DNA from 3 places in the Roseateles sp. GW821-FHT09H11 genome. Region 1 is predicted to be linked to each of the others. Evidence: predicted binding sites of a transcription regulator. Region 1 holds the regulator's gene; each other region holds the start of a gene.

Region 1 (7,737 bases):
GAGCGCGGCATTGGGCGTCGCGGCGCCGGAGACGCTGCCGCGGGTGAAGCATGTGCTGACGCACTTCGACTGGCTGCTGCACCCGCGTCGCGCGCTGCTCACGCGCGAGACGCGGCCCGCGGGCGACGGCGTGTGGGTCGCGCGCGAGCGGTTGGCGGAGTACGCGCTGCCGGCGCCGCTGAAGAAGCTGCTGGACTAGGGCAGCGCCGCGGGACTCACGCGGCGCGTCCCTCGCGGTCCGGACCGGCGACGGGCGGCCAGGGGCGCTGCTGGAACTTGAAGTTCCGCATGTCTTCGCCGCGCTCGTCGAGGGCGGCATTGAATGCCGTCAGCTGCGAGCGGATCTTGGCGATCGCCTGTTGAGCGACGGCCTCGGGCTTGCTGCTCCTGGCCAGGGCGCGCAGTGCGGCCGCCTCGGTCCGTCGCGCTGCCTTCAGGATCGGGTTCAGGGTGCTACTGACCCACGCCGTGCGGTCCTGCCACTGCGCCACCGACTGCGGATCGGGCACGCCGGGCTTGAAACCGAAGAGGCTCACGCGGAGTTCCGCCCCCGAGAGGTCATCGTCCAGCAGCGACAGCTCCTCGCGCAGCGGCGCCTGGGCCTCCTTGCGCCGCGCCATCTCGGCGAGCTTCGCCTCTTTCATCCGCTGGGGCGACAGGTGCTGGACCAAGGCGTTCCGCGCCGACTGCGCGGTATGGGCCACACGCGACAGTGCGCCGCGCAGCAGCGTGGCGGGGGAGACCGTGCGCCGTGCGGCGCTCGGGATCGGTTCGGGATGCGGCGTCTCGGGGAGTGCGTCGTCCGGGTGGATGACCTTCTTGAGTTGGAGGATGCCGCGCAGACTGGCGGTCTGCCCCGTGATCGTCGTCACGTCGTCGTGCAGGGCCTGCGCGCGGCCGGCCATGAGGTTGTCGCGACCCGCATCGATCGCCGAAGCAATGCGCTTGGCGGTCGCGCGAAACTCCGCGAAGCGGGGTTCGGAAATGCCATACCGGTGGCCGCCCCCGGCGATGCGATCCAGCGCCGTGCTCAGCCGGGAGAGTTCCCGCTGGTCGTACGCGAAGGCGTCGAGGTGGGCCGCGACCTGATGCAGTCCTTGCGGCAACTGGTTGATGTCGCGGTCGAGCTCGTACAACTGGGTGGCGCTCGCCCGGGAATTGCCAAGGAACTCGTTCGCCCGCCGCGACAGCGTCTGCGTTTGCGCGCGCAGCGAGTTGTCCGCGCCCGGCCACTGTCGCGCGACCGTGTTGAGCCACACCGCCCGCTGCTTCACCCTGTCCTCGATGCCGGGATTGTTCTTCGGGCTGAAATTCGTCTCGATGTCGAGCGCCGCCAGCGCTTCGTCGATGGCATCGTCGGTGTGGAGGTCGGTGCGGGCGCTGGGGTGTTCGGAAATGGTCGTCATGCTGATCTTCCTGCGGACATTGCGTGCAAGGAGAGTCAGTCGTCTGATAACCGATCAGGTTCCCGGGTGGCACCTGCCGCTGTCGCGCGACGTCCGGCCGGTGCCCGCGGAGACGCCGGTGGTCAGGCGTCTCCGGCTCGGTGGCCGCGGGCGCCTCCGGGGTTCCGCGCGTTACCGGCGGGCGCTGCTCCGTTATGCTCGCGCGGATCACGGACGGGGGGCCAGGGCGGCTCCGCATCCGCTTCCACCGCATCCAGGGACACCATGTCGAACGACGTCAAGCCGGGCCGGGCCGCGGCCATCAAGAGCGCATTGGAATCGGCCTTCATCGCGCTGCTCGCCAGCGGGGTGTGCCTGTGGTTCCTGATCAGCGAGACCCAGGTGGCCGGCGAGGGCGATCCGGCCAAGCTGACCATGCTCGGCATGGGGCTCTTCGCGGGCTTGTGCGCGCACTTCGCGTACATGGGCATCGCGGTCAAGCGCGCGGAGCGCGGCGTGGTGCTCTGGATGATCCTGATGCTGGTGCTGATGCCCTTCGCGTCGGTCGTGCTGGGCATCCTGCTGTTCAACCAGGTGCAGGAGATCGAGCACCAGGCGGTCGAGCAAAGCTGAACGCCGCGGGGGCGACCCCGTCCGCGCCTGGCGCGCCTGCCGTGCGCGCAAGCCCGCGTCGGCTCAGCGCGCGTCGAGTTCCCGATGCCGCTTCAACACCTGCCCGTGGAAGGCGAACTGCTTGGCCAGCGTCTCGACGAGGTAGACCGAGCGGTGCTGCCCGCCGGTGCAGCCGATGGCGACGGTCAGGTAGCTGCGCTGGTCCTGCGCGAAGTTCGGCAGCCACTGCGCGATGAAGGCGCCGATCTGGCTGAGCATCAGCCGGACCTCGGGCTGGCTCTCCAGGTAGGCCGCGACGGGTTCGTCGCGGCCGGTGAGCGGACGCAGCTCGCGGTCGTAATACGGGTTGGGCAGCACGCGGACGTCGAAGACGAAGTCCGCGTCGCTGGGCACGCCGTGCTTGAACGCGAAGGACTCGAACACCAGCGTCAGCGATGAACCGCTCACATGCACCAGGTCGCGCAGCCAGCCGCGCAGCTGCGCGGGGCGGAGCTGGCTGCTGTCGATGACGGTGGACTCCATGCGCAGCGGCGTCAGCAGCTCGCGCTCGAGCGCGATCGCTTCCTGCAGCGCGCGGTGCGTGTCGCCGTCGTCGCGCGCGTCGTAACGCGCGCGCAGCGGGTGCGGGCGGCGCGTCTCGGAGAAGCGGCGCAGCAGCGTGTCGTCGTCGGCGTCCAGGAAGATCGCGCGCAGCGAGACGCCTTCCTGGCGCATTTCCTTGATGTGCAGCAGCAGCTGCGGCAGCGAGCCGGCGCTGCGCACGTCCACCGCGATCGCGACACGGCGCCAGCCGCGCTGGCGTTCCAGGTCGAGGAACTGCGGCAGCAGCTCGGGCGGCAGGTTGTCGACGCAGAAGAAGCCGGCGTCCTCGAGCGCGTGCATCGCGATCGACTTGCCGCCGCCGGACATGCCGGTGACGAGCACGACCTCGCCGCGGGGCGAGGTGGCGGTGGGGGTGGCGAGGGCCGGGGGCACCGGAGCGGTATGGGGCGCGCTCACGGCTTCACCTTTCTGTTGGAGGGCTTGCCGGCCGGGTCGGCGGGACCGCCCTTGGCGGACAGCTCCAGCATTTCCTGCGCATGGGCGAGCGAGGTCGACGACAGCCGTTCGCCGCCGAGCATGCGGGCGATCTCGGCGGTGCGGGCCTCGCCGGCGATGGGGCGGACGTCGGAGTTGGTCTTGCCGTCCTTGAGTGCCTTGGCGACGAGGAAGTGATGATCCGCGCAGGCGGCGACCTGCGGCAGATGGGTGACGGCGAGGACCTGCGCGCGCTGGCCGAGCTGCTTCATCAGCCGGCCGACGGTCTCCGCGACCGCGCCGCCGACGCCGGCGTCGATCTCATCGAAGATCAGCGTGCCGGCGCCGCTGTTCTGCTGGCTGGTCGTGACGGCGATGGCCAGCGCGATGCGCGACAGCTCGCCGCCGGAGGCGACCTTGGCCAGCGGGCGCGGCGTGCTGCCGGCGTGGCCGGCGACGAGGAACTCGGCGGACTCCAGCCCGAAGCTCTGCGGCTCGTCCTGCGGCAGCAGCGCGACCTCGAAGCGGCCGCCGGACATGCCCAGCTGCTGCATCGCCTGCGAGACGGCGTCGGACAGCGTCGGCGCCGCCTTGGCGCGCGCGGTGCTGACGGTCCTGGCTTCCTTCTGATACCGCTTCAACGCGGCGGCCTGCTTGGCCTGCAGCGCGTCGAGGTCGGTGGCGGCGTCGAGCTGCGCGAGCTCGGCCTTCCATTCCTCGAGCAGCGCGGCCAGCTCGGCCGGCTGACGGCGGTAGCGGCGCGCGAGCGTGACCCAGGCGGACACGCGTTCGTCGAGCTGCTGCAGCCGGTCGGGGTCGAGGTCCGCGGCGTTCAGATAAGAGCTGAGGCTGTGCGCGGCGTCCTGCAGCTGCGCCTGCGCGCCGAGCAGCGCGCTGACGGTGTCCTGCAGGCCGGCGTCGTAGACGAGCACGTCCTGCAGCGCGGAGAGCGCCTCGTCGGTCAGCGATTCGGCGTTGATCTCGGCCTCGGCGATGCGTTCGAGCGCGCCGCGGGCGGCGTCCATCAGCGACTGCGCATGCGACAGGCGCTGGTGTTCCGCGTTCAGCTCGTCCCACTCGTCCGCGCCGGGCGCGAGGCGGCCGAGCTCGCCGATCTGCCAGCTCAGGCGCTCGTGCTCGCGGGCGAGGTCGGCCTGCTTGGATTGCGCGGCGGACAGCGCCTCGGTGGCCTGGCGCCACTCGGTGAAGGCGGCGGCCATCGGCCTGGTCTCGATCTGGGCGAAGCTGTCCAGCAGCTCGCGCACGCTCACGGGGCGGGTCAGGCCTTGCCAGGCGTGCTGGCCGTGGATGTCGAGCAGGTGTTCGGCGAGTTCGCGCAGCTGGGCGACGGTGGCGGTGCCGCCGTTGATCCATGCGCGGCTCTTGCCTTGGGCGTCGATCACGCGGCGCAGGAGCAGCGTGTCGTCGGCGCCGTCGACGGCGGAGTCGAAGCCGGCTTCCTCGAGCCAGGGGGCGAGGACGGCGGGGCGGTCGAACTCGGCGGAGATTTCGGCGCGGGTGGCGCCTTCGCGGACGACGGCGGCGTCGCCGCGGGAGCCGAGGGCGAGCTGGAGGGCGTCGATCAGGATGGACTTGCCGGCGCCGGTTTCACCGGTGAGGGCGGAGAAGCCGGCGGCGAAGTCGAGTTCGAGCGCCGGGACGATCACGAAGTCCTTGAGGGCGAGGCGGCGCAGCATCAGGTGGTGCCTTCGTTCCAGCGGAGTTTGCGGCGCAGGGTGGCGTAGTAGGACCAGCCGCTGGGGTGGAGGAAGGGGGCGCGGTGCTGGGAGCGGCGCACGGTGATGCAGTCGCCGTGGAGCAGGGAGGCGAGGGATTGCATGTCGAAGTTCACCGACGCGTCGCGGCCGGCGACGATGGTGAGGCGGACCTCGCCGTTGTCGGGCAGCACGATGGGGCGGTTGGAGAGGGCGTGGGAGGCGATGGGTAGGAGGACCCAGCCGGCGATGCCGGGGTGGAGGATGGGTCCGCCGGCGGAGAGTGCGTAGGCGGTGGAGCCGGTGGGCGTGCCGACGATGACGCCGTCGGCGCGCATGTTGGCGACGAACTCGTCGCCGACGTCCACGCGCAGTTCGACCATGGCGGCGGTGGCGCCGCGGGAGACGACGACGTCGTTGAGGGCGACGCCGGAGAAGATCTGTTCGCCGTCGCGGATCACGGCGCCTTCGAGGAGGGAGCGGTGTTCGATCTCGAAGTCGCCGGCGAGGATGGGGGCGAGGGCGTCCTTGAACTGGTCGGCGGAGATGTCGGTGATGAAGCCGAGGCGTCCCTGGTTGATGCCGACGAGGGGGAGGTTGTAGCGGGCGACCTGGCGGGCGAAGCCGAGCATGGTGCCGTCGCCGCCGACGACGATGGCCAGGTCGCACTGGGCGCCGAGTTCGGCGTGGGACAGGCCGGGGAGGGCGGTGATGCCGGTGCTGTCGGCGGTGGCCTGTTCGAGGGAAACATCCAATCCCTGGGAGGCGACAAAATCGGCAATCTCTTCCAGGATGGGCCGGATGCCCCGCGACTGGGGTTTTCCGACGATGGCCACATGGCGGAAGCGCTTGGACATGGCGGGAATTACACCACAGCGAACTGCTGGGACCGGGGGTATGCGGGGGGTGGCGCCGCCGGCTTCTTTAGAATGAAAAACATGCTCGACGATCGCGCGAAGACACTGCTGAAGGCTCTGGTGGAGCGGTACATCGCCGACGGTTCGCCGGTGGGGTCGCGCACCTTGTCGAAGGCGTCGGGGCTGGAGCTGAGCCCGGCGACGATCCGCAACGTGATGGCGGACCTGGAGGAGCTGGGGCTGATCGCGAGCCCGCACACCAGCGCGGGGCGGATTCCGACGGCGCGGGGGTACCGGCTGTTCGTGGACACCTTGCTGACGGCCAAGCCGGGCATGCCGCGCGAGGGGGTGGGGTCGTTCGAGAGCCAGTTGTTGCCTGATCAACCGCAGAAGGTGATCGCGAGCGCGGCGCATCTGCTGAGCAGCCTGTCGAGTTTCGTGGGGGTGGTGACGTCGCCGCGGAAGACGGCGGTGTTCCACCACATCGAGTTCCTGCGTCTGGGGGATCGACGGGTGCTGGTGATCATGGTGTCGCCGGACGGGGATGTGCAGAACCGGCTGGTGTTCACGGCGCAAGACCTGACCCAGTCCGACCTGACGGAGGCGAGCAACCGGCTCAACGCGCACTACGCGGGGCTGAGCCTGGACGTGGTGCGGGACCGCCTGAGGTCCGAGGTGGATCAACTGCGCGGGGAGATCGCCAAGCTGATGAGCGCGGCGGTGGACGTCGGGCAGCAGGGGGTGACGGAGCACGAGCCGATGATCATCTCGGGGGAGAGGAACCTGCTGACGGTGCAGGACTTCAGCCACGACATGGGGAGCCTGCGGCGGATGTTCGACATGTTCGAGCAGAAGACGCAGCTGATGCGGCTGCTGGATGTGTCCAGCCGCGCGGAAGGCGTGCGGATCTACATCGGCGGGGAGAGCCAGGTCGTGCCTGTTGAAGAGCTGTCGATCGTCTCCGCGCCGTACGAGGTGGACGGCGAGGTGGTGGGCACGCTCGGCGTCATCGGCCCGACGCGCATGGCCTACGACCGCATGATCGAGATCGTCGACATCACGTCGAGGATGGTGAGCAACGCGCTGTCGCAGAAGTAGCCGCGCTTCGCGGCTCGTCGGGCCGGCCCCCAAGCATGCTTACAATCCGCCGCTCCGGTGCAACGCCGGAACCAACGAGCCCGCCAGGGTTCGTATATGCGATTACCCCGGGGGCCGTTAGCTCAGTTGGTTAGAGCAGAGGACTCATAATCCTTTGGTCACAGGTTCAAGTCCTGTACGGCCTACCAATATCATTGTCACGGTGGACAGGGCCGCCGGGCTAAGCGTCAATCTTTGCGACTTAGTTCGCCGTTCCGGCGCCTACCATGCGTATTTTGGTCAAACGGCTGAAATGACGCGGTTTTTGAAGTACATCCCCAGACCTGGTCTGAACAAAAAGGCCCCCACGCGCTGTAGCAGATTCAGGGCATATTCTGGTCTCAACTGCGCAACAACTATGGCTTCACGTGTCGAGGTGCTTAGCTTTCCATCTTCTTCGCTCGTAATAAAAACGCGAAGCTGGGAAGCGCCTTGGAAACGACCAAGATCGTCTGCAAACATTTGTTCCCATTCCGGATTTCTCCCGCCAAGTGACCCTTCGGGATAAATGGAATAGGCTTCAGTATTGCCTTCGTGACTTAGGAAGACAAAGTTATTTGTAGATGCGCTCTTGGTGGCTTCATCTTTATCGATCTTCCAGAGTCGGAATGCAATAAATGGAATGGCATTTCCCAGTCGCTTGTTCCATCCAGAAGTCTTTTGCCCGGGCACCAAATCGCAGGCGGGAGAAAGACAGATCCAATAATCGTCCCCGATTCTGAAAGCATGACCCGTAGTAAGGTGGCCACGGTCAAAGCGTTTGGTGCTAATAAATCGATTGTAGTTCAGGATCGTTGAGGGGAGTTGAAGATCGCTGTGTTTCAAGCCGCAGCGGTCAAATACTTCCTGCTGGTTAGCCTCTCTAAAAGCAGCGCGAACCTTCTTACTGAACTCGACAAGATTATCGCGAATATGGTCTCCAAGTGCGTCCCAATGTCGCTGCACTGCAGACATTACTGCGGAACCTTCGTCCGCCGGAGCGGTGGCCAAGAA
Region 2 (7,737 bases), on a different contig from region 1:
GCGCTGGAAGCCCGCGCCGTGCGCGGCCAGGCGGTTCAGCAACTGCCAGGTCGGATGGTCCTGGCGACGCAGCAGCGAGGGATCGGTCTTGGACAGGCGCACGATCGCGACCTGCAGTCGACCCATCAGGACCTTCAGCGGCGGCTGCAGGCTGTCGTCGGCCAGGATCTGGTCATACAGACGCGACAGCAGGTCCGTGCCCGGCGCGCCGATGCCCGGCCCCAGCTTGGGCGGCGGGGCGGACAGGGCGCCCGCCGGCGGAGTGGGCGAACCAGGGACCGCGGCGCGCGCCGATCCGAGCTCGGCGGCGCGCGTGTTCATCAGGTCCAGCTTCATCGCGACCTGGTCCAGCGTTGCGTTCTGCGTCGGCGTGTCGGTCAAGGTCTTGAACTGGCGCAGGCGCAGTTCCGACTCTTTGAGCGCCGACCCGTGGCTGGTCAGCATGCCGCTCAACTGCGCCTGTCTCAGGCTCTGGCAGAGCAGGGTGTAGATCGGCTGCAGCTTGGTCGCCAGCGGATGCGCGGCCATGCGCATCAGCGCATAGCGGCCGTCGGCGTCGAGGTCCACGCCTTCGATGGCGCGTGCCAGCGCCTGTGCGAACAGCGCGGCCCGCAACGGGTTGTCGTTCTTCAACGGCCGCGCGATGCCGCGCAGCGCGGCGAAGAAGTTGCCCAGCTGATGCAGCTCGGCCCGGGACTGGTCTTCGATCGCAGTGATCACGTGCGCGATCGCGACGTCCTTCAGGGCCTGGCTCTCATCGACGAGGCTGAAGGACAGTTCGCCGCCGCGTGAGACGGGGCGCTCCCGCTGCAGCGGATCGCCGCCGTCGCGGGCCGTCTTCAGCAGGAGGTTGAGCGAGCCTTCGAAGTCGGACGCGAAGCTCGCGCGCCGCTTGGACCATCCGGCCAGCAACTGGTGATGTTCGAGCCTGCTCTTGAGCTCATCCTGCAGGCCGTTGTAGACCGCGTGCGCCAACGCGGGCACATGCGCGAGGGTGTCGTCGAGCAGGGACTGCAGGGAGGGCGAAGACGCTTGGACCATCATTTGTGACAAGTTGTCAGCTGCATTATGGTCGCCCCTGATTCAGGTGACATCCCCTGGGGCACGGGGACGTGCGGCCTGGGGAAAGCCTGATGGCCGCGCGACCTGGCGGCCGGCGGTGACCATGATGCTGAGCGGATGCTGCAGCGGATATTGGCAATGGTCGAGCCTACGTCGTATCGAAGCGCAACCGACTCATCTTGCACGAACGAAAAAAGGGGTCGCCGAAGCGACCCCTTTCGAGAGCGTGGGTCCCGAGCGTGACGCGCGGTGGGACCACCGCGCGCCGTGCTCAGGCGGACATCACATGTCCATGCCCATGCCGCCCATGCCGCCAGGCATGGCCGGGCCGGCGGACTCGTCCTTCGGCGCTTCGGCGACCATGCACTCGGTCGTCAGCATCAGCGAGGCCACGGACGCGGCGTTCTGCAGCGCGGTGCGGGTCACCTTGGTCGGATCCAGGATGCCCATCTCGATCATGTCGCCGTAGGTGCCGTTGGCCGCGTTGTAGCCGTGGTTGCCGGAGCCGGCCAGCACGGTGTTGACGACGACGGAGCTTTCTTCACCGGCGTTGTAGACGATCTCGCGCAGCGGGGCTTCGATGGCCTTCAGGATCAGCTTGATGCCGGCGTCCTGGTCGGCGTTGTCGCCCTTGATCGTGCCAGCGGCCTGACGGGCGCGCAGCAGCGCGACGCCGCCGCCGGCCACGATGCCTTCTTCAACGGCGGCACGGGTGGCGTGCAGCGCGTCTTCGACACGGGCCTTCTTTTCCTTCATCTCGACTTCGGTGGCGGCACCGACCTTGATGACGGCGACGCCGCCGGCCAGCTTGGCCACGCGTTCCTGCAGCTTCTCGCGGTCGTAGTCGCTGGTGGCTTCCTCGATCTGGACGCGGATCTGCTTGACGCGCGCTTCGATGTCGGCGCCGGCACCGTTGCCGTCGATGACGGTGGTGTTTTCCTTGCCCACTTCGACGCGCTTGGCCTGACCCAGGTCAGCCAGCGTGACCTTCTCGAGCGACATGCCGACTTCCTCGGCGATCACCTTGCCGCCGGTCAGGATGGCGATGTCTTCCAGCATGGCCTTGCGGCGGTCGCCGAAGCCCGGGGCCTTCACGGCGACGACCTTCAGGATGCCGCGGATCGTGTTGACGACCAGGGTCGCCAGCGCTTCGCCGTCGACTTCTTCGGCAATGATCAGCAGCGGACGGCCCGACTTCGCGACGGCTTCCAGCGTCGGCAGCAGGTCGCGGATGTTGGAGATCTTCTTGTCGTAGAGCAGGACGAACGGGTTGTCCAGGATCGCCGACTGCTTTTCCGGGTTGTTGATGAAGTACGGCGACAGGTAGCCGCGGTCGAACTGCATGCCTTCGACGATGTCGAGCTCGTTGTCCAGGCTCTTGCCGTCTTCGACGGTGATCACGCCTTCCTTGCCGACCTTGTCCATCGCCTTGGCGATGATCTCGCCGACGTCGGCGTCGGAGTTGGCGGAGATGGTGCCGACCTGGGCGATTTCCTTGGAGGTCGTGGTGGCCTTGGAGGCCGCCTTCAGCTGCGTGACCAGGGCGGTGACCGCCTTGTCGATGCCGCGCTTCAGGTCCATCGGGTTCATGCCGGCGGCCACGTACTTCATGCCTTCGCGGACGATGGCCTGGGCCAGGACCGTGGCGGTGGTGGTGCCGTCACCGGCGTTGTCCGAGGTCTTGGAAGCGACTTCCTTGACCATCTGGGCGCCCATGTTCTGCAGCTTGTCCTTGAGCTCGATCTCCTTGGCGACCGAGACACCGTCCTTCGTGACGGTGGGGGCGCCGAACGAGCGCTCCAGCACCACGTTACGGCCCTTGGGGCCCAGCGTGACCTTGACCGCGTTGGCCAGGATGTTCACGCCTTCGACCATGCGGGCACGGGCCTCGCCGCCGAAGACAACGTCTTTTGCTGCCATGTGTATCTCTCCGAAATCTTTATCTGGATGAAAGTCTGTCGCGGTCGCCGATTACTTGGCGATGACGGCGAACAGGTCTTCCTCGCGCATGACGAGCAGCTCGTCGCCGTCGACCTTGACGGTCTGGCCGCTGTACTTGCCGAACAGGACGCGGTCGCCGACGGCGACGTTCAGGGCGATGAATTCACCCTTGTCGTTGCGCTTGCCCGGGCCGACGGCCAGCACTTCGCCCTGGTCGGGCTTCTCGGCGGCGTTGTCGGGGATGACGATGCCGGAGGCCGTCTTGGTTTCGTTTTCCAGGCGCTTAACGATCACGCGATCGTGCAGAGGACGCAGTTTCATCAGATCTCCTTGACTAATGCAGACTTGCTTCAAGGACCCGCCGTGCGCTCAGCGCACAAGCCAGTCCATCACAAGAAGTAAGCCCCTCAGCCAGGGCCTCGGGGCTTGTTAGCACTCGACCATCGCGAGTGCTAGCAGGGAGATTATATGGACGGCTTGCGACGTTTCAAGGGGCCCGGTCCCTCCCGGTCCCTTTGTCTCACCAGCCCTGACCCGGTCGCGGCGGGTCGGCCGCCCGGTGCTGCGCGAACCAGTCCGGCGGCGGGCCGAAGACCCACTCGCGGTAGGACAGGGCCGGGGTTAGGCCTTGCGGGGTCGAGATCTGCAGGCGGGCCACCGGCTCGCGGGTCGAGCGGCTGTGCAGGCCCAGGATGCGGCCGTCGGCGTCGCGCACCAGCATCCAGTCGTCGGCGCCGGTGACCGGGTCGGCGTAGCGCTGGCGCAGGAAGCGCCGCTTGTGCGGCACCCGCGGGTCCAGCAGCAGTTCCTTCAGGTCCTTCGGGCCCTCGCCGCGTCCGGCGGCGCGATAGGCCTCGAGGGCGCGCCGGTATTCGTGGCCGACGCGCAGGAGCTCGTCCTCGGCGCGGTGCTGTTCCCACGCGCTGCCGAGCCGTACCGACCACAGCGCCCCCACGCCCACGACCGCGAGCGTGATCAGCAGCAGCACGTAGGCGAAACCGCGCGCCGCCGGAGGGCGGGCGCGGGCGCCGCGCCGCTCACCACTCGGAGAAGGCCGAGCCATTGCGCGCCCGCAGCGGGGATCCGCTGCGCACGTTGAACACCGCGCCCTGGTAGCCCTGCGGTGCCGGCTCCACGATCCAGGTGGTGCTGGACTCGGTCATCGGATCCAGCGGCAGGGTCGGCAGGTAGCGCGTCTCGACGAGTTCCTCCAGCCGTTCCGGGTAGCGTCCCCGGTCGCCGTAGAAGCGGTCCAGCGTCTGCCGGATCGTGCGCAGGTTCTCGCGCAGCACTGTCTCCTTGGCGGCATCGAGTTGGGCGTAGTAGCGCGGCACGGCGATCGCCGACAGCAGCGCGACGATCGCCAGGACCACCAGCAGCTCGATGAGCGTGAAGCCGCGCGCGCGGCGCATCGGTCTCGTCACCATCGTGCCAGCGGAATGCCGTTGAGGCCCGTCAGCGCGGAGCCGGACGACACGTCGTAGACGTCGTCGCCCGGCTCGGGGGCTTCGGGGCCGGATTGGTAGCTGCGCTTCATCCAGGTGTCCTCGTCGCTCAGCGAAGGATCGTCGGCGAACGGATCGCGCGGCACACGCCGCAGGAAGAAGAGGCGACGGCGCTTCGGATCGGTCCTGTCCTCCACGCCCTCGACCAGCACGGTCAGCGAGGGCGGATAACCCGTCTGTCCGGCCTTGACGGCGACGCGGCCCTGTTCCGCCGCGCGCTTGTAGGCGTCCACCGCGTCGCGGATCTCCCAGAGCGCGCGCCGCAGCTCGAGCTCCTTCTGCCGCTGTACCTGCGTCTGGACCAGCGGGACCGCCAGCGCCGCCAGCAGGGACAGCAGAGCCAAGGTCACCATCAGTTCGATCAACGTGAAGCCGCGCCTCTTCGTGCGTGCCGCAGGTGCGGCTCGGGCGATGACGGGGCGGAGGGGCGAAGTCATGGCGGAAGGACGCTGGCGACGATGGTCAGGTGCAGCTCGTGCCGAGGTTCAGCGCGCGACCGTCAGTTGCAGCGGGGCCGGCAGCGGCACGGGCGCGGACTGGCCGTCCGCGCGCTGTCCCGCCGCGCTGAGCACGCGCAGCGAGGTCGTCACCGGCGCGTCGGCCGCCGGGGCCTGGGCGCCGGACTGGACCGCCGGACGGGCGGGCGCCAGCGCGCGGAAGGTCAGCGTGGTCAGCACGCCGGGGCCGTTGCTGCCGCCCGTGCCGGAACGCGCAGCGGTGATCGCCACCTGGCCCGGCGTGACGACGCGTGACGTGAAGCGCCCGGCCGCGCCGCCTTCCTTCATGAAACCGCCTTCGCTGGCGGAGACGAACTGAAGCACTGCCGCGTCGTAGCCGATGACGACGGGCAGGCTGTTCAGCGCCTGCTCGCTTTGCAGGCCGAGCTGGAGCGTCACCGTCTCGCCGGGCGCGACCCGCGTCGGGCCTTCCCAACGCATCGCGGTGGCACCGGCCACGGTCCCTGCCGCCGACGTGGTCGGCAGCGTGGACGGTGGCGGCAGGGCGGCCGCGCCGGGCGCCAGGACCGGGGCGACGGTCGGCGTCGCACCGAGCGACGGCGTCGGTGCAATCTGGGGCGCGCCGCCGACGAGAGGTTGCGCCGACAGCCCCGGCACCGGAGGCGCAGCGGGCGCCGTCGGCGTCGCGGACTGCGCGACCGCTGCGATCTCGGCCGGCCAGGGGCGCAAAGTGGTCTCGGTGCCGGAGCCGAACTCCTGGGTCTGCAGGTCCGGACGCGTCACGTTGCGGATGATGCGCGGCGTGATCGACAGGACAATCTCGGTCTTGCTCGCATCCTGGGCCTGATTGCCGAACAGCAGCCCGAGGATTGGGATCTCCCCGATCAGGGGCACCTTGTTGGCGGAGCGGCGGTCCTCATTGTTGATCAGGCCGGCCAGGACCTGGTTCTCCCCATCCTTGAGCCGCAGCACCGTCTGCGCCGAGCGCGTGCCGAGCTGGTACGCCAGCGAGCCCGACTTGGTCTGCTGCTGGCTGGTGATGTTGCTCACTTCGAGAGCCACCTTGATCGCGACTTCGCCGTCCATGTAGACGGTGGGCTCCACCTCGAGCTTGATGCCGACGTCCACGTAGTTGACGGATTCCGCGACGAAGCCGGTCGAGGTGGACGTGGTGGTGATGTTGGGCACGCGCTCGCCGATGAGGATGCGGGCCTTCTCGCGGTTGCGCGCGCGGATGCGCGGATTGGCCAGGATATTGGTGTCAGAGTCCTGGTTCTTGACCTTGACGACGGTCGCGCCCACGGAGACGCCGATGTCGTCGCGCGTCACGCCGCGGAAGTCGGCCAGGGTCAGCGTCGAGCCGTTGCCCTTGGGCAGCAGGCTCAGCGAGGCCTGGTCCGGCCATTGCACACCGAGGTCGGTCAGCTTGCCGCGCTTGACCTCCAGCACCTCGACCTCGAGCATGACCTCGGACTCCGTGGCGTCGTGCACCGTCACCAGCTTTTCCGCGAGCCGCACCGCCTCGGGCGCGTCGCGCACGATGACCAGGTTGAGCCGTTCGTCCACCACCACGTTCTTCAGCTTGAGCAGCGTCTTGAGCGTGTTGGCGACGTTTTTGGCGTCGGCGTTCACGAGGTAGAAGCTCTTCACCACCAGCGGCTGGTACTCGCTCTGCTTGGCGGCGGTGGCGGGGTAGACGAGCACCGTGTTGGCGTCGAGCGCGCGCAGCTCCAGCTGGTTGGTCAGCAGGATCCAGTTCAGCGCCGCTTCGACGGTGCTGTTGCGCAGGTAGATCGAGGTCCGCTGATCGGTTTTGACCTCCTTGTCGAACAGGAAGTTCAGGCGCGAGGTGCGCGACAGCACCTCGAAGATGGTACGCAGCGGCACCTCGCGGAACTCGATGTTGATCGGCCGGCGATAGGCCTCGGCAAGGCTGGGCTCCAGGCGCGGCGGCTCCTGGCGCTCGTCCAGGCGCTTCTGCAGCGCCTGCGCGCCGGCGTGGGTCGGCTCCTCCATCCGGATCGCGGCCAACCGCGTCTGTGCGCCGGGCCAGTCCTTGCGATCGAAGGCGGTCTGCGCTTCGGCGAGCCAGGCGTCGTGGCGGCGCATGCGGTCAACCCGCCGCAGGCCGGCCTCGGCGCGGTCGATGGCCACGCGGGCCGTCAGCGCGCGGCGGTAGGCCGCGGCGGCCTCGTCGTAACGCTGCTGCGCGAGCGCGCCGTCGCCCTGCGCGATCAGGGCCTGGGCGTACTGCTCACGCAGCCGCACGTAGTCGACGCGGTAGTCGGCGGCGGCCGGATCGAGCCGCGCGGCCTCCTCCAGTCGGGCCAACCCCTGCTCGGTCTGTCCGGTGCCGATCAGCGCCATGCCGTCGCGATGGGCCATCTGCGCAGCACAGCCTGCCAGCAGCCAGGCCGCGCCGAGCGCCGCCAGGGCCATCAAGCGGCGCACGCCCGTTGCCGACAGCGGCGCCGATGGCGGCGTCGACTCCAAGGGCCTGCGGCGCATCTCGCGGAGGCATCCTCCGCCCTTCACTCTGCCTGTCACTCTGCTTCTCCAATCGGCAGCGTCTGCTCAATGCCCAGCGGCTGGTATTTCAGGGTCAACACGGGCGGCTTGATCGACACGACGCCGTAGGCGCCGTCGAAGCTGCTGCCTTCGCGAACGATGTGCACGGTGTCGCCGCGCATCAGATAGACCTCCCACTGCGGGCCGTCCTGCCGCTTGCCGGCATAGGTGAACGGCAGCGGAGGCGCGGTCGGCGCCTGCGC
Region 3 (7,737 bases), 200 kb from region 1:
CCAAGGTGCCTGGGAAGACACCGGACAGCTACACGATGGACCACACGGCGGCGAGCTTCCTGTTCGATCCGCAAGGGCGCGTGCGGGTGTTCTCGCGCTATGGCGCGGGAGCGTCGGCGTTGATGGGCGACATCAAGGCGCTGATCGCCGGGCAATGAACGAGCGCTCGGCCTGCGGGGCCAGGGGGTTGGCCCTCATACGTCTCGCAGGCTCCACAAATCGGGCCAACCCCCTGGCCCCGCAGGCCTCAGGGACGAGGCGTTGACATCCGAAAGACGAAGGCCCCGCAGTGCGGGGCCTTCTTCATGGGGCATCGATCAGGGGATCGAGCGGCTTTCCGATCAAGCGGCTTCCGCCACCATCGCCTTGCGCATCTTCTTCATCGCGGCGACTTCGATCTGCCGGATGCGTTCCGCAGACACGTTGTACTCGGCCGCCAGCTCGTGCAGCGTCATGCCGCCGGACCCGTCGTCGTTGACGTTCAGGTAGCGCTCCGTGACCACGCGGCGGCTGCGGTCGTCGAGCTGCTCCAGCGCCTTCTGCAGGCCGTCGGTGGCCAGCCGGTCGCGTGACTTGGACTCGATCACCCGCGTCGGTTCCTGCGTGTCGTCCGCCAGGTAGGCGATCGGCGCGAAGGTCTCGCCGTCGTCGTCGGTCTGCGGCTCCAGCGCCACGTCACCGCCGGACAGGCGCGTCTCCATCTCGACCACGTCCTCGGGCTTGACGTTGAGCTCTTCCGCCACCAGGGCGATCTCGGCTTCCGTCAGCGAGGTGCGCTGCTGGTTCGCGGCGTGTTCCTTGAGCGCGTGCTTCTTCGAGCGCAGGTTGAAGAACAGCTTGCGCTGCGCCTTGGTCGTCGCGACCTTGACCATGCGCCAGTTCTTCAGGATGTACTCGTGGATCTCGGCCTTGATCCAGTGCATCGCGTACGACACCAGTCGCACGTTCTGCTCCGGATCGAAGCGCTTGACCGCCTTCATCAGGCCGACATTGCCTTCCTGGATCAGGTCGCCCTGCGGCAGGCCGTAGCCCAGGTACTGGCGCGAGATCGACACCACCAGCCGCAGGTGCGACAGCACCAGCCGGCCCGCGGCGTCCACGTCGCCATGCGTCTTCAGACGCGTGGCGTAATCCTTCTCTTCTTCCGGCGTCAGCAGAGGAATGTGGTTGATCGCCGTGATGTACGCATCCAGGTTCCCGAGCGATGGCACCAGGGACCAGGGATCGCGGACCTTCAATGCAAGGGTGTTGGACATGTGTTCGTTGCTCCTGTATCGGGCCGGTCCTCCGGCTCGACGCTGAGAATATTAGCACTCATGGACGATGAGTGCTAAGGCTCCGGAAATCGGACGCGTCACGGGAGGGCTACCCCTGAAACCGAGTGTGTGCCTGCCGTCTTAGGATCCACTTAAGTCATTGATCTACCGAAGAAATCGGCAGCTCAAAGCTGAACGTCGCCCCCTCGCCGGCGGTGCTGGCGACCCGCAACTGGCTGCCCATCAGCGCCAGCAGCCGCTGGGTGATCACCAGCCCGATCCCCGTGCCTTCGATGCCGCCGACCTCCCGGCCCAGGCGGTTGAACGGCTGGAACAGCTGCGCCTTCTGCGCCTCGGTCAGCCCCGGCCCGGAGTCGGTGACGCTCAGTTCAACCTGCGAATCCCCGACCCGTCGCGCCCGGAGCCAGACGCGTCCGCCGTCGTGGTTGTACTTGACGGCGTTGCTGAGCAGGTTGGTCAGCACCTGCTTGAGGCGGGTCGCGTCGGCGCGCACCCGGCCGACCTCGGGGGCCAGTTCGACCTCGATGCTCACCCCGCGTCGCTGGCGCTGGGTCTCGATCATGGCGAGGCTGTCCGACGCGATCGGCGCCAGGTCCTGGTCGTCGATCTGCACGCGCAGGCCGCCGGCGTCCAGCCGCGAGAGGTCCAGGGTGTCGTTGATCATCTCCAGCAGGTGCCAGCCCGACTGCTGGATCTGCGCCAGCCAGCCGCGCTGCCGGGCGCTGAGCGTCGACCCGAGGTCCGACTCCAGCAGTTGCGAGAAGCCGAGCATCGCGTTCAGCGGCGTGCGCAGCTCGTGGCTCATCCGGGACAGGAACTCGTTCTTGGCGCGGTTGGCGGCCAATTCGGCCTCATGGATGCGCTCCAGCTCGGCCAGCCGGAGCTGTTCGCCGATGTCCTCGACGACGCCCAGCAGTCGTGACGGCCGGCCCTGCGCGTCGCGCAGCAGGCTGACGGTGGCCCGGACCGTGATCACCTGACCCTGGCCGCCGATGTAGCGCTTGATGCGGCTGTAGCGGCCGAGTTCGCCCCGGATCAGCGCCATGCCCAGCCGGCTGTCCTCGGCCCGGTCCTCGGGGTGGGTGATCGCCATGATCGAGCGCGCCTGCAACTGCTCGACGCTCATGCCCAGCAGCTGGCAGAAATAGGGGTTGATCTCCTGCGGCCGCGCGTTGAGGTCGCAGGAGACGACGCCGATCGGCGCGTGCTCGACGATGGTCCGGAAACGCTCCTCGCTGGCGCGCAGGCGCTGGGTGGCTTCCTCGACCCGGCGCGCCACCCGCGCGGTGCTGCCGGTGACCGAGAGCAGCAGCAGGCCCAGCAGCGCGGTGCCGGCCAGCCCCGCGATCGCGAAGGGCAGGGCGGCGCTGCCGTCCAGGGTCGGCAGTCCGGACGGGTTGTAGACGATCAGGCGCCAGGCCCGGCCGGCGAAATCGAAGTCTCGGGATCGGCTGGGGAGCGCGGCGGGCAGGTGCAGGCAACGCTCGTCGCCGGCCAGCAGCGGACGGCGGCTTCCGGACGTGGCGTCGATGAGGCAGTAATCGAGCCGGCCTGCGCGAGCCGGCAGCGCATCGTGCAGCAGCGCCTCCGGGCGCAGCGTCGCGAAAGCCACGCCGGTGGGTTTGCGGGCGCGGCCGGCGGCGTCGCGCGGATCGGTGGAGCCGCCCTCGTAGAGCGCGCGGTAGACCACGACGCCCATCAGCGTCACGCCGGCGTCCTGCGACAGCGGGAAGCTTTCGCTGGCCGACGGCTCGCCGGTGGCCATCGCGCGCTCCTGCGCGGCGCGGGCCTGCGGGATGTTGCGGATGTTGGCGCCCATCGCCGGCCGGTTGCGCGCGAACGGCGCGATGAGGCGGATCGGCAGCCTGTCCTCGGCCGGGTCGGGGGTCAGGTCGCCGGGCCGGCGTCGTTCGTAGACGCGATAACCGACGTAGCCGTCGGCCTGGGCCGCCCGTTCGAACGTGGGCACCTCCTGCGGACGCACGAGCGGCGCCCAGCCCACCGCGTACACGGCGCCGCCCGCGCGGGCGCGCTCGGCATGGGCGCGTTCGAAGTCTCCGCGGCTGATGTCCGGCGCGACCAGCAGCAGGCTGTGGTTGGCCTCGAGCGCGGTCAACGGCATCGACAGCTTGTCGGACAGCGAGTTCAGTGCATTCACCGCTTCGAGTTCGAAGGCATGGCGCCGGCGTCCATCCTCGTTGCGCGCGACATGCAGCGTGGCGCCGAACAGCAAGGCGCACGCGACCAGCATCGGCAGGGCGACGCTCAGTCGTCGCGGCGCCCAGTGCTTGCGCGGCAGGCCGAACAGCGCCAGCGCCACCGGCGCGCCGATCAGCACGCCGATCGCGTCGCCGACCCACCACGCGAGCCAATGCGGCAGGACCTGCGACGGCCCGATCGCACCGGTGATCCACAGCGCCGCGACGCCGAAGCTCGGTGCGACGAGGCAGGCGATGCCGGCGGTCGCGGCGAGGAAGCGCATGAGTTCGGCGGGTTCGCACAGCGGCGGGTTCGCGCCGATCCAGCGTCGCGCGAGCCACGCGCCCAGCCACGCCTGCAGCGCGCCGCCAAGGCCGACCATCAAGGGCTGCAGCGGTTGAAGATGCGCGCGCTCGACGCCGATCGCCAGGCTGACCGCCGCGCCCCCGATCGCGATGCCCGGCAGCGCGCCGGGGCCCCAACGCAAGGCAGCGGCGACGGCGAGGCCGGCGGCGGGATAGATGGGGGAGACGAAGTCGGGCGGCAGGATCAGCTTGAGCGCCAGCACGCCGAGCGCGGCGTAGGCCACCGCAAGAGCGAAGTTCAGCAGCACCAGCCGGACGGTCCCGCCCGGCGCGCCCGGTGGCGGATCCCCGCTGCCCTGATCGAGCGCGAGCGCGATGGAGGCGGACGTGGCGGGCGCAGCGCCCGCGGCGTTCGTGGCGGCCGGAGCGGGGGAGGACGCGTCGGTCATGAACGCCAGCCTACCCTTGCAACGACGCGCCCGATATGCCGGAATGCCCCCCGGATCGGGCGCTTGTCCTGGGAAACCAACGAGGCGCCCCGCCGCCGGCGTCGCGGCGGCCGAGGCCCGATCGCGCCAAGGTCGGCGGTGGCGGCCTCAGGCCGGCAGGTCCCAGCCCAGGCCCAGGCTCTTCTGCAGCGCGACGAAGTCCTTCAGCAACGCGGACTCGCCGTCCAGCGCCTTGAGTCGCGCGTCGATGTCGCGGCGCTGCGCGTCGAGCAGGTCGATCTGGCTCGCGACGCCGGCCTGGCGGCGTTGCCCTGTCAGATCGAGTGTCCGCGCCGTCGAGCCCCGCTGCGCGAGCAGATGCTGCACCGACTGACGCTGCCGGCCGAAGCGCGCCAGCGAGGTGTTGGCGTCCTGCAGCGCGCCGAGCACGGCGGACTGGTAGTTGGCGACGGCCTCGTCGCGGCCCGCCTCGGCCTCGCGCACGGCGGCGGCGGTGCGGCCGAAGTCGAGGACGTTCCAGCTCAGGTACGGCACGGCGGCGAGGGCCAGGTTGTCCGTCCGCAGCAACTTGCCGGGCTCGGTGCCGGCGACGCCGATGTTGCCCAGCAGGCTGAGCTTGGGGAAGTACTTCGCCGTCTCCTGGCCGATCTGCGCCGTGCGGCCGGCCAGGCGGCGCTCGGCCGCGCGGATGTCCGGACGGCGCTGCAGCAGCGCGGCGGGATCGCCGATGGCGACGCGGTCCGGCGCGTGCGGCAGCGCGGGCGTGGCGGCGGCCAGCGCGTCATCGAGCGTGCCCGGCGCCTGTCCCGTCAGCAGCGCGAGTCGGTCGAGCGAGGCGGCGATCTCCGCGGCCACGTCGGCCAGCGAAGCCTGCGTCGCCTCGGCCTGCTGGGCGCGTTGCTCGACATCGTCGGCGGTGGCGACGCCCTGGTCGCGCCGCTGGCGGACCAGCGTCAGCGCCTGCGCGTCGACCGCGGCCGTGTCGCGCAGCAGCGCCTGCCGGGCTTGCTGGGCGCGCAGGCCGACGTAGGTGGACGCGACTTCGGCCGTCAGCGACACCTGCGCATCGGCCAGGTCCGCCTGCACCGCCTGCGCCTGCGCCGAGGCGGACTCGACCGCGCGGCGCGTGCCGCCGAAGAGATCCACTTCCCAGGTCGCATCGAAACCGACGCTGTAGAGATGAAGCGAAGTCTCGTGGTCGGTGCCCGGGCCTTGCCAGACGCCGGCGCCGAGCGCCGACGCCGAGCCCTTCGGGCGGCCGTTGGCCTCCTGCGCGTTGAAAGCGGCACGCGCCGAACGCAGGCGTGCCTCGGCGGCCTGCAGCGTGGGGCTCTGCCTCAGCGCCTGCACGACGAGGGCGTCGAGCGTGCTGTCGTCGAGCGCACGCCACCAGCGCGACGCGACGGGCGCAGAGGCGTCGGTGGATGCGCCGGCAGACGCGCCTGCGGTCGCGCTGATGGACGCGCCGCTGGTCGCGTCATCGCGTTTGAAGCGCGTCTGCCGGAGCGCGTCGCTCGCGACGGCGGGCGCGCTTTGGTAGTCGGGACCGACCGTGGTGCAGCCGGCGAGCAGCAGCATGGCCGCGGCGGCGGCCACGGCCGACAGCGTCGTGACCGTGGTGAGCCCGACGCGGAGCGGGCTGGGCCATCGCACGCGGGGCAGGAGGGAGACGTGTGGGAAGTGGGTCATGAGGATCTCAATGGGCGTCGTTGGACGCCGGTGCCTGGCCGGGCTGCCTTGGCGTCCTGAGCGTCAGCGCGAGCGGCACGCAGAGCAGCAGCGCGGCCGCGAGCACGTAGAAGGTTTCGGAGAAGGTCATCACGCTGGCCTGCTGATGGACGGTGAGCACCAGTTCCTTCATCGCCTGCAGTTGCGCGTAGGCGAGGTCGCCCCCCTGCGCGAAGTGGCTGGCCGCGCTGCCGGCGAGCCGTTCCTGGACCAGCGTCGAATTCGCGTTGAGCGTCTCGCCCAGCCGATCGATGTGCAGGCTGTTGCGTCGGTCGATGAAGGTGCCGATGACGGCGAGTCCCACCGAGCCGCCCAGGTTGCGCGCCATGTTGTAGATGCCGGCGGCGTCGCCCGATTCCTCGCGCGTGACCGTCGCCATCGAGGCCTGGTTGAGCGGCATCATGCAGAGCATCTGCCCGACGCCGCGCAGCAGCTGCGAGCCGACGAAGTCGTGGCCGACGCTCTGGGCGGTGAGGCTGATGTCGAGCAGGCAGCTCGCGGCGAAGGCCGTGAGTCCGAGGATCACCATCACGCGCAGGTCCACGCGCGAGATCAGCCGCGGCAGGATGGGCATCATCAGGAAGGCAGGCACGCCGGCCAGCAGCATGATCGCGCCCGACTGCTGCGCGTTGTAGCCGGCGATCAACGCGAGGAACTGCGGCACCAGGTAGGAGATGCAGTACAGCCCCGCGCCGACGGTGAACACGATGACGATGACGCTGGCGTAGTGCCAGTTGCGCATCAGTTTCAAGCGCAGGATGGGCCTGGACGCGTAGCGCTGCGAGAGCGCGATCATCGCCATGCCGATCGCCGAGACCAGGCTCAGCGACACGATCAGCGAGGACTCGAACCAGCGTTCGCGCTGGCCTTCCTCGAGCACGACGGTCAGCGTCGACAGGCCGACCGCGAGGCCCACGATGCCGAGCCAGTCGGCGCGGATGAACTCCTCCAGGTGCATGCGCTGCGCGGGCAGTCCCAGCAGCAGCAGCGTCAGCAGCGCGGCGCAGACCGGCACGTTGATGAAGAAGCACCAGTGCCAGCTGGCGTTCTCGGTCAGCCAGCCGCCGAGCACCGGGCCCAGCAGCGGCCCGAGCAGCACGATCAACCCGAACAGCGTCATGCCGACGGGAAGCTGATGGCGCGGCAGCCGCGTGCGGATGATGGTCTGCGCGGTGGGGATCATCGCGCCGCCGGTGAAGCCCTGACCGATGCGGGCGAGGATCAGCATCGGCAGGCTGCCCGAGAGGCCGCACAGCACCGAGAAGAAGGTGAACAGCGCCGCGTTGCCGACCAGGAAGTTGCGCAGCCCGAAGACGCGCGTGAGCCACGCGGCCAGCGGGATCATGACGATCTCCGACATCAGATAGCCGGTGGAGATCCAGGTGCCCTCGGTGCCGGTCGCGCCGATCGCGCCCTGAATCTGCGGCAGCGCCGAGTTGGTGATGGAGATGTCCAGCGTCGCCATCAGCGCGCCGAGCGCGCCGGCCGCGACGGCGATCCAGTCGCCCGTGCCGGCGTTGGGCTCGGCGTGCGGTGTCGCGCCGGCCGCGCGCGGCGGACCTTGCGTGCTTGGTGCACCCATTGCACCCGGCGCGGCCGACGATGCGGCCTCAGCCATGGCGGGCTCCGCGGGTGTCCACGTCGGTCGTCACGGAGAGTCCGGGCAGCAGGCGGTCGCGCAGCGTCGGGTCCGCCTTCGGATCGAGCTGCACGCGGATGCGCACCGGCACGCGCTGGACGATCTTCGTGAAGTTGCCGGTGGCGTTCTCCGAGGGCAGC

Evidence for each region. The regulator HrcA, encoded in region 1, represses chaperone genes, less so after heat shock. The targets are predictions, from matches to a motif close to TTAGCACTCNNNNNNNNNGAGTGCTAA.
Region 2: groES (co-chaperone GroES) is a predicted target of HrcA. The motif match lies at 3,433-3,459, and genes of this name have one in related genera.
Region 3: rpoH (RNA polymerase sigma factor RpoH) is a predicted target of HrcA. The motif match lies at 1,308-1,334, and genes of this name have one in related genera.

What each region holds. Positions count from the first base shown of each region.
Region 1 covers NZ_JBWKOA010000005.1:307-8,043, reverse strand. The annotation lists gene mutY (A/G-specific adenine glycosylase) at 1-199, shown strand, start outside; gene AC07PR_RS16925 (hypothetical protein) at 216-1,406, opposite strand; gene AC07PR_RS16920 (hypothetical protein) at 1,671-2,018, shown strand; gene rapZ (RNase adapter RapZ) at 2,082-2,993, opposite strand; gene recN (DNA repair protein RecN) at 3,014-4,732, opposite strand; gene AC07PR_RS16905 (NAD kinase) at 4,732-5,607, opposite strand; gene hrcA (heat-inducible transcriptional repressor HrcA) at 5,689-6,705, shown strand; tRNA gene AC07PR_RS16895 (tRNA-Ile) at 6,817-6,893, shown strand; partial or broken gene AC07PR_RS16890 (hypothetical protein) at 6,985-7,737, opposite strand, start outside.
Region 2 covers NZ_JBWKOA010000004.1:539,380-547,116, reverse strand. The annotation lists gene AC07PR_RS16440 (DUF1631 family protein) at 1-1,053, opposite strand, end outside; gene groL (chaperonin GroEL) at 1,345-2,982, opposite strand; gene groES (co-chaperone GroES) at 3,034-3,324, opposite strand; gene AC07PR_RS16425 (type II secretion system protein) at 3,524-4,066, opposite strand; gene AC07PR_RS16420 (type II secretion system protein) at 4,041-4,430, opposite strand; gene AC07PR_RS16415 (type II secretion system protein) at 4,424-4,945, opposite strand; gene AC07PR_RS16410 (secretin GspD/PilQ domain-containing protein) at 4,994-7,474, opposite strand; gene AC07PR_RS16405 (hypothetical protein) at 7,510-7,737, opposite strand, start outside.
Region 3 covers NZ_JBWKOA010000005.1:198,659-206,395, reverse strand. The annotation lists gene AC07PR_RS17900 (SCO family protein) at 1-158, shown strand, start outside; gene rpoH (RNA polymerase sigma factor RpoH) at 342-1,256, opposite strand; gene AC07PR_RS17890 (CHASE domain-containing protein) at 1,414-4,230, opposite strand; gene AC07PR_RS17885 (efflux transporter outer membrane subunit) at 4,378-5,808, opposite strand; gene AC07PR_RS17880 (MDR family MFS transporter) at 5,927-7,540, opposite strand; gene AC07PR_RS17875 (HlyD family secretion protein) at 7,569-7,737, opposite strand, start outside.